DNA from 2 places in the Candidatus Corynebacterium faecigallinarum genome. Region 2 is predicted to be linked to the other one. Evidence: predicted binding sites of a transcription regulator. Region 2 holds the regulator's gene; the other holds the start of a gene.
The links. Region 2 encodes LexA, which represses DNA repair genes until DNA is damaged. Its sites were predicted from a motif close to CGAACANNTGTTCG; they were not measured.

Region 1 (4,419 bases), on a different contig from region 2:
TCAGCGAGCATGTCATCGGCCCAGGCGAACGCCAGGTCGCCGACGAGGATCGCCTGGTTCACCCCGTAGTCTTCCGCCGACCCGTGCCAACCGTCCGAGCGGTGGCGGGACTCGAAGGCCCGGTGCACGGTCGGACGGCCACGCCGGGTGTCGGAATGGTCGATGATGTCGTCGTGCACCAGGGCGCAGGCCTGGATGAACTCCAGGGAACTGATCGCGTCCAGGACCTGGTCGGCCCCGTCCCCTGTGCCCCCGGTCGCCGGGGCGCCGGACTCCAGTACCGCCCGGACCCCTGCCCAGGCGAAGAGGGGACGTACCCTCTTGCCGCCCTGCATGAACCCGGCCAGGTCGGCGATGCCGTGTGCCACCACCGGATCGATACCGTCGTAGTCGGCAGCCTGCCGGGTCAGGAACGCCGTGAGCCGGGTATCGACGGCACCGGGAACCTCGGTCAGCGGACTGTCGAAGGACCAGGTCGGCGGTAGGGGGGAGTCGGCCATGAAGCACGTGCCTTTCATGTCGGCGGTGGGGGTCGGTACCTCGCGGTATCCCTCCATAGTAGGGGGTCGTGTGTTGTCCGACGGGCAGGTGCTCAGCGGTGGCGGGGCATTCCCCTAGGATTGGGTGCCATGGCCACTGAAGACTACTGGAGCTCGCACCGAGACACCCCGCAGCCTGCCGCGCCGAGCATGCAGGTCGCGGTGGCGGACACCCTGACATTCGGGACGCCCGGGCGCGTGCCGTTCTCCGTCGAGTTCATGCCCCCACGCGACGACGACGCCGAGGCACGGCTGTGGTCGGCGGCGGAGGCATTCCACGACCTGGGTGCCAGCTTCGTCTCGGTGACGTACGGGGCCGGCGGGTCCAGCCGGGAGCGTACCGAACGTGTCGCCGCCCGCTTGGCGGTCAAGCCGTTGACCACGCTGCTCCACCTCACCCTGGTGGACCACACCGAGGAGGAGCTCCGTGGAATCCTGCGTGAGTTCGCCGCACTGGGGCTGACGAACCTGCTGGCGCTGCGTGGCGATCCTCCGGGCGACCCGATGGGCGACTGGAGCCCGGTCGAGGGAGGCCTGAACTACGCAGTTGACCTCATCGAACTGGCGCGCTCCATGCCGGAATGCGCCGATTTCGACTACGGCGTGGCCTCCTTCCCGGAGGGTCACTACCGGGCACCGGACCTGGAGGCGGACACGCGCTACACCCTGGACAAGCTGCGCGCCGGGGCGAGTTACTCGATCACCCAGATGTTCTTCGACGTCGACCACTACCTCCGACTTCGTGACCGGCTCGCCAAGGCGGATCCGGAGCACGGTGCGAAACCGGTCATTCCCGGGCTGATGCCGATCACGTCGTTGCGGTCGGTGCGCCGTCAGCTGGAGCTGTCGGGGGCGTCGCTGCCGTCGAACCTGCAGGAGCTGTTCACCAGGGTGGCGGACGGTGACGAGAAGAAGAATGCGTCGGCCATCCGTGAGGTCGGTATCGAGGTGACCACGGCGATGGCCGAGCGGCTCATCGCCGAAGGCGCACCGGACCTGCACTTCATGACCATGAACAACGTTCGTGCGACCCAGGAGGTGCTGCACAACCTGGGGATGGCTCCGGCATGGGGGCCGGAGTTCGGTCACGACATGGTGCGCTAGTCGGGGTGCAACGGGTCGGGGCCCCTCAACTGCGGTCCAAGGCCAGCACCCCGAAGGGGCGGGGGTCGGTCCCGAACCGGAAGTTCCGCAGGACGTCGTGGAAGCCGGTCGCCCGGTAGAGCGTCCACGCGGCATTGTCCTCGTCGGGGACCTCGGGGGTCGACAACAGGGCCTGGCTGCTGGACAGCTGGTCCAGCAGGCAGACCAGGAGACGGCGTCCCACCCTGTGTCCCTGGTGCCCGGGACGCACGTGGACCTCGGAGACTTCGTCGTAGTTGCTCAGGGTGCGGGAGGCGTCGTCGGGGGAGAGGCCACTGCTCCGGAGACCGCGGTGGACCTCCCGGTACCACCAGGTCGTGTCGTCGCCGGGGTAGCCGAAGGCGACACCGAGGGCGGTCTGGGACCGGTCGGACGGGTTGGCGGTGGTGCCGGCGGGGTGTTCCAGGGCCACGGCGCAGGCGAAACCGGGGCGCTGGGAGCAGCTGGTCCACAGCATGCGCCGCTGGAGGTGGGCGCTGCGCGGGTAGCCCATGGCATCCAGGTGGATGTCGACGAGCTCGTCCACCCGCGTCCGGAAGTCGGTTGCGGAGAGGACGAGCACGGAGATGGTGAGTTCGTCGGGCACGTGTCCATCCTGCCAAACGAGTGGTGCATGAGGAAGCATACACCAGTATCTAGAACATGTGTTCGACATAGTGAATCGGGGGATTCTCCTGTCTGGCGGGGGTCGTATCGTCTCCGGTATCCGAGAAAAGGAGCAGACCATGAACGACACGAACACTGGGGCAGGAACCGGTGCTGCGGGCATCGGTGTCGGGGTGTCGTCGGCACGGGTGGCCAGGCTGACGCGGGCGCATCGGGGAGGGGCGGCGCTGCCGGAGACTTTCGTGATCGAGGCTGAGCGACTGCTGGAGCGTAGTCGCTGGGAGCCGGAGCTCGACGGGGAGCTGACCTGGGCATACCGTGGTGCGCTGCGAGCGGCCGGTGCGATCATCCAACACGCGCGCAAGAAGCGTCGCCGACTGCCGGCCGGTAGTGCGTGGTCGCGGGTGCGGGTGCTCTCCGATGACTTCGGTGACTGGTGCGATGTCTTCGAGCGTCATGCCCGCTTCGTCGCCCGGGTTGAGATGGGTCTCGAGGCCGGGCTCACCCGGGAGGTGGTGACCGAGGTTTACCAGGATGCCTGCGAGTTTCTCGATGAGGTGCGCGGGGCGGTCGGATACCTCCCGGAGGTGGCATGAGGTAGTGCGTAACGCACTGGGGTAGGCTTGTGGGCAGTACGGGAACTTTTTCGCGAGACTGTGCGTTGACACTGATGACACACCTTGACGGATGAGCCGTCAACTTCAGACACCCGATATTTCAGGGGAGGACGACCGTGGCCCTTTCAGAACAGGAACGGCGCATGCTGCAGGAGATCGAGCAGGCGCTGATCGCCGAGGACCCGAGCCTTGCCAAGCAGGCCTCGGGCTCCGGCGGCGGCCAGGGGGGCGGAGGGGTGACCGTGGGAATCCGTTCCGTGGCTGTCCTGTTGCTCGGCCTGTGCGTCCTCATTGCCGGAATCGCACTGTCGCAGAACAGCCTGTGGTTTGTCGCGATGGCCGCCGTCGGCTTCTTCATCATGTTCGGCGGGGGACTGCTGGCGTTCCGCTCCGGTTCGTCCACGTCGTCCTCCTCGCGGAAGAACTCCACCGAGTCCGGGCGCAAGGATGGCGGCGACGGGGGCGTGGCTGACCGGATGGAAGACAGTTTCCGGAAGCGCTTCGAGTGAGCCTCCCTCACTGACTGACTCATCGTCACTCCCCACAGCGGGCCACGGGTACATCCCGTGGCCCGCTGTTTGCGTGTGTGGGCCATGGTCGCCCTGCATCTCCCACTTTGCCCCACTGGCGATTCGGTCTCCCGGTGGGGACTCTGGGCATGTGCTGGGGAGAAAGCATGATGACCTGGGACGGGATGGTGATGTAGCGGTCGGGTGACACTGGGGGCGTGTGGGGGGATTGGGCCTCTTTTGGGGCGTCCCGGGGTCCTGGGAGGAGATTCTTCCCCACTTTCTCCCCACCGTGCCCCACCGGAATATCGTCGACTATTACTGCAGTTCATGACCGGTTTTATCGATGCCGGATCAGTGAGTCGCGCGAAAGAACCTTAATTTCCCGGGCCTGGTGGGTAGTCAGGTGGAGGATAGTGGGGTACTGTGGGGCACACTGGGTCGATATGGGGCCCAGGGGATAACTTCACAGAGACTGCACACGGCAACACAGACACCTGACGAGGACCGGGCAGCCGGGGAAGGGAGCCGACATGTTCTTCGGTACCTTCACCCCGAAGCTCGACGACAAGGGTCGGCTGACCCTGCCGGCGAAGTTCCGGGACCAGCTGGGCGAGGGACTCGTCGTCGTCAACGGCCAGGACCACAGCCTTGCCGTCCACACCCGGGCAGAGTTCCAGGTGCGGGCAGCGAAGGCCGCGGCCGCCTCACGGTCCAACCCCCGAGCCCGTGCTTATGTCCGCAATCTCGCGGCGAGCGCGGACGAGCAGGAGCTGGACAAGCAGGGCCGGATCACCCTCTCGGCCGCCCACCGTGACTACGCCGGACTCGACAAGGAGTGCGTGGTCATCGGATCGGTGGACTTCATCGAGATCTGGGATGCGGCCGCCTGGCGGCGCTACCTCGACGACCACGAAGGTGACTTCGCCGACGGTGACGACGACTCCCTCGCCGGAATCCTCTGACGCCACCCCCCGACACTGTCCCGACAACGACTGTGTCGCC
Region 2 (4,419 bases):
TCGCACGGCCAGTGGCAGGAAGTTCGTCAGTACGGTGAGGTCGCGGAAGGGATTGTCCTCCGGGGTGCCGGCTTCGGCGACGGCGTGGGCGAGCATGGCCGTCGTCGTCCCGGCGTCGAGGAACACGGTGCCCGACCTGGGGAGCAGGGCGGCAGCGGCACGCCCGATGCGGATCTTCGCCTCGGTGGAGGTCGAGCCGCGGAGCTCGATCGGGGTCTCGGTGGTCTGGTAGGTGTTCGTCGGCACCGCGCCGCCGTGGACCCGGTGTAGCGCCCCGTCGTTGTCCAGCACAGTGAGGTCACGACGGATCGTCTCGGGGGTGACGTTGAAGCGTTCGGCGAGTTCGGCAACAGTCACCCGACCGTTCACGGCGGTCAGCGAGGCGATCTGCCGTCGACGTTCCTCTGAGTACATGGCTTTCAGTCTAGGGGCAGGGGAGGTCCGCGGTCCGTAGGCCGGTAGGACAACGGGGGTGGGGTTTCAACCCCGGGGTAGGGCCCGGCGGTCCTCGTCGCGAACCGGGTAACGTGGTCTGCAGCACAGTTTTGCACCGATCGATGGCGGGAGATTCGACACCATGGCAGATACGGCAGAAGGCACCTCCGGCGTCCGGATTCTCACGGGGAAGTCCGTTGTGACCGGCACCGTCTATGCGCCGGTGACGTGGGCGACCGAGCGTCCCGAGCTTCCGGAGGCGGATGCAACGGTCGTCGAGGACCAGCGTGAGGCCGAGTTCGAGGCTTTCACTGCGGCGGTCGACACCGTCGCCGGTCGGCTCAGCGCACGCGCGGAGACGGTGGAGGGGCACGCCCGCCAGGTCCTCGAGGCGACGGTGGCCATCGCCCGGGACCGCGCGTGGGCGAAGAAGGTCAAGAAGGCGATCAACGCCGGGCAGACCAACCAGTACGCGGTGCGTCAGGCCACGGATGATTTCGTGGACCTCTTCCTCAAGGCCGGGGGTGTGATGGCCGAGCGGGTGACCGACCTGAAGGACGTCCGCGATCGGGTGATCGCCGAACTCCGGGGCGAACCGGAGCCGGGAATCCCGGAGGTCACCACCCCACATGTCCTGTGTGCCGACGACCTCGCGCCAGCGGACACCGCCACCCTCGACCCCGAGTTGATCGTCGCCGTGATCACGGAGAAAGGTGGGGCCACCAGCCACACCGCGATCATCGCCCGACAACTGGACATTCCGTGCGTTGTCGCCGTCGGTAAGGGGCTGGCGGACATCACCAACGGGACCGAGGTGCTGGTGGATGCTGCTGCCGGAACAATTGAGACCGGCGTGCCGGCCGAGGATGTCGAGCGTCGGGTCGCTGAGGCGGCGGCGTTGGCGGAGAAGGTCCGGGGCTGGAGTGGTCCGGCGCAGACCTCGGACGGTCACCGGGTGCAGTTGCTGGCGAATGTGCAGGACGGCGACACCGCCATGCAGGCTGCGGAGTCGGTCGCCGAGGGCATCGGGTTGTTCCGCACCGAGCTGAGTTTCCTCAGTGAGACCGCCGAACCGAGTGTGGAGCAGCAGGCAGAGCGCTATGCCTCGGTGTTGTCGGCGTTCCCTGAGGGCAAGGTGGTCATCCGTACGTTGGATGCCGGCTCCGACAAGCCGGTGCCGTACGTGGATGCCGAGGACGAGGAGAACCCGGCTCTGGGAGTACGTGGTCTGCGTATCGCCCGGGGGAACAAGGCGTTGCTGGAGCGCCAGCTTGACGGGATCGCTCTGTCGGTGGAGAGCACCGGAAGGGCGGAGCGTGGGGGGCAGACCTGGGTGATGGCACCCATGGTGGCCACAGTGCAGGAGGCCCGTTGGTTCGCTGAGCTGTGCCACAGTCGGGGATTGACCGCCGGGGCGATGATCGAGGTGCCGGCGGCGGCGATGATGGCCGAGAAGATCATGTCCCACCTGGACTTTGTGTCGATCGGCACGAACGACCTGACCCAGTACACGATGGCGGCGGACCGGTTGTCGTCCTCGCTGGCGTATCTCACCGATCCCTGGCAGCCGGCGGTGCTCCACCTGGTGCACACCACCTGTCGTGCAGGCGCGGTGACGAAGACCGCGGTGGGAGTCTGTGGTGAGGCGGCCGCCGACCCGTTGCTGGCCTGTGTGCTCGCAGGGCTCGGCGTCACCTCGTTGTCGGCGGCGACCCCGGCGTTGGCGGCGGTGGGCGCACAGCTGGGCGAGGTTGATTTCGTGACCTGCCGGGAGATGGCCGCCGCAGCGTTGGACGCTGAAGGGGCTGAGGAAGCCCGCATCGCGGCTGCGGCAGTGATCGGACGCTGACCCGCCCGGGAGCAACCGGTCAGATCTTGCGGAGGACCGCCACGACACGGCCGAGGATGTCGGCGTTGTCTCCCCGGATGGGCTCGAAGAGCTCATTGTGGGGGATCAGCCAGGTTCCGCTGTCGTCCTGCTGGAACTCCTTGACCGTGGCCTCCCCGTCGATCATGGCGGCGACGAATTCGCCGAGCTCGGCGACCTTCTGGGACCGCACCACGACCCAGTCGCCGTTGAAGATGCCGGCATCGCGCATCGACTCGCCGACCACCTGCAGCAGAAAGAGTTCGCCGCCGCCGACCAGTTCCTGGGGCAGCGGGAAGTGCGCCTCGACGTGCTCCTCGGCGAGGATCGGTGAGCCTGCGGCGATCTGACCGACGACGGGGACGAAGGACGGCGAGGGCATGCCCTCGGGGGCAGTCGTGGGGGCGGGGGCCGTTGCCGGCTTCGGCCCCGGACGCGATGAGGTGTCTTCCTCGAAATCCCGGATGTCGACAGCCCGCGGCTTGTTGTCCTCGCGGCGCAGGTAGCCCTTCCGCTCCAGCTCGCGCAGGTGGTAGGAGACCGAGGACGTGGAGTTCAGCCCGACGGCATCGCAGATCTCCCGGATGCTCGGCGGGTAACCGCGGAAGCGGGTGGCGTCCTTGATCACGTCCATGATCCGTCGCTGACGTTCCGAGAGCTTTTCGCGGCCCTTCGAATCGGTGGCGTTGGTCGCACGCGACCCCGACCGGCGCCGTGTCCCCGTTGTGCTGCCTGCGGAATCCGCTGGCGTGCTGCCCGCGGAATCCGCCGGGATCTGCTGATTCTCTGTCATTGTGACCCACTCCCTGACGTTGGTTGCCGACCCGCTGAACTGGTCGTTAGCTCGACCATACATCAGGTGGTGGACATGTTTCATCATTGTGTTCGAAAGATTCTCGATAAGGCTGGACACGTTCGAACGCGCGTGCTAGATTTTCGAACGAACGAAGGTTCTCGAACATGCGGGCGAAATTGAGGCGGTGTCCCGGTGTTCGTGTCCGACCCCGGTGGTCTCATGGGGTTGCCACGGTGTCCGAAGGTCGGCGCCAGTCCAGGAGAAAGAGGTCGTCATGGCTGTAGTCAACACCACTCGCTACACTGTAGTCGCTGATCGTCCCGTGTACCGGCGCCCCGATTGGGCCGGTCAGGATTCGGTGCGGTCAGCTTCTGCCGCCCCGTTTTCGAACACCTGGGGCAGTGGTGCGGTGCATACGCCTACCGTAGCTGACCGCGAACGTCGACGTCGGATCGCCTCCGGTGTGGAACGCCCGTTCGATGTTGCGAGCCGATGGGCCAGGATTCGCCGTCGAATGAACCTGGTGGCGGAATCGCCGGGTGTGTGTTTGCTCGCACTCGTCACTTTCGCTGCGCTGCTTGGTGCGGGTCCGGTGATCATCGCGGGTTCGGAGCCCGAGCCAGCTGTGGACCATCATCCTGCGGCGGTCGCCGGAATCGATGCAGGAAGCAGCGACCGCGCTACGCACGGTGGCCAGGCGGTGGATGTCGCCCCGGTGTCCACGGATACTTCGGCACGCTGACCTCTCCCACGCCCGCTATGGCATGACACTGTCAGCTCTCCCAGGGCTCATGACCTCCGGGGGTGTGCTCGGTGGGGTAGCGGTAGGATCGTGAACAACGAAGCGATCCGCCAACCTGTCACGAAGGGAGCACCACCGTGCTCTGCCCCGCCTGCCGCTCCGATGTGTCACGAGTCGTCGATTCCCGCACCGTGGAGTCCGGGTCCGCGATTCGCCGCCGCCGTGAATGCACGAACTGCAAGAACAGGTTCACCACTGTGGAGCGTTCGGTGCTGCTGGTCACCAAACGCAACGGTGTCACCGAGGAGTTCCGGCGCGACAAAGTCATCCGTGGTGTCGGTCGAGCCTGCCAGGGGCTCGGTGTGTCAGAGGATGACTTGAAGGTGCTGGCCCACGACGTTGAGCAGTCGATCCGTGCTCGACACGGTTCGCAGGTCGCCGCCGATGATATCGGCCTGGCGATCCTGGAACCGCTGCGCAAACTGAACGTCGTGGCCTACCTGCGTTTCGCCTCGGTCTACAAGTCCTTCAAATCCACCGAAGATTTCGAGCGCGAGATCGCCATGCTACGGAAGGCCT

Region 1: a site for LexA is predicted at 2,320-2,333, ahead of ACTXPP_RS08505 (SAV_6107 family HEPN domain-containing protein). Genes of this name have one in related genera too.

The regions. Positions count from the first base shown of each region.
Region 1 covers NZ_JBQQOC010000013.1:45,228-49,646, reverse strand. The annotation lists gene ACTXPP_RS08520 (polyprenyl synthetase family protein) at 1-500, opposite strand, end outside; gene ACTXPP_RS08515 (methylenetetrahydrofolate reductase) at 690-1,643, shown strand; gene ACTXPP_RS08510 (GNAT family N-acetyltransferase) at 1,669-2,268, opposite strand; gene ACTXPP_RS08505 (SAV_6107 family HEPN domain-containing protein) at 2,408-2,884, shown strand; gene ACTXPP_RS08500 (DUF3040 domain-containing protein) at 3,022-3,414, shown strand; gene mraZ (division/cell wall cluster transcriptional repressor MraZ) at 3,948-4,379, shown strand.
Region 2 covers NZ_JBQQOC010000001.1:184,822-189,240, reverse strand. The annotation lists gene ACTXPP_RS00845 (DeoR/GlpR family DNA-binding transcription regulator) at 1-414, opposite strand, end outside; gene ptsP (phosphoenolpyruvate--protein phosphotransferase) at 578-2,284, shown strand; gene lexA (transcriptional repressor LexA) at 2,304-3,095, opposite strand; gene nrdR (transcriptional regulator NrdR) at 3,978-4,419, shown strand, end outside.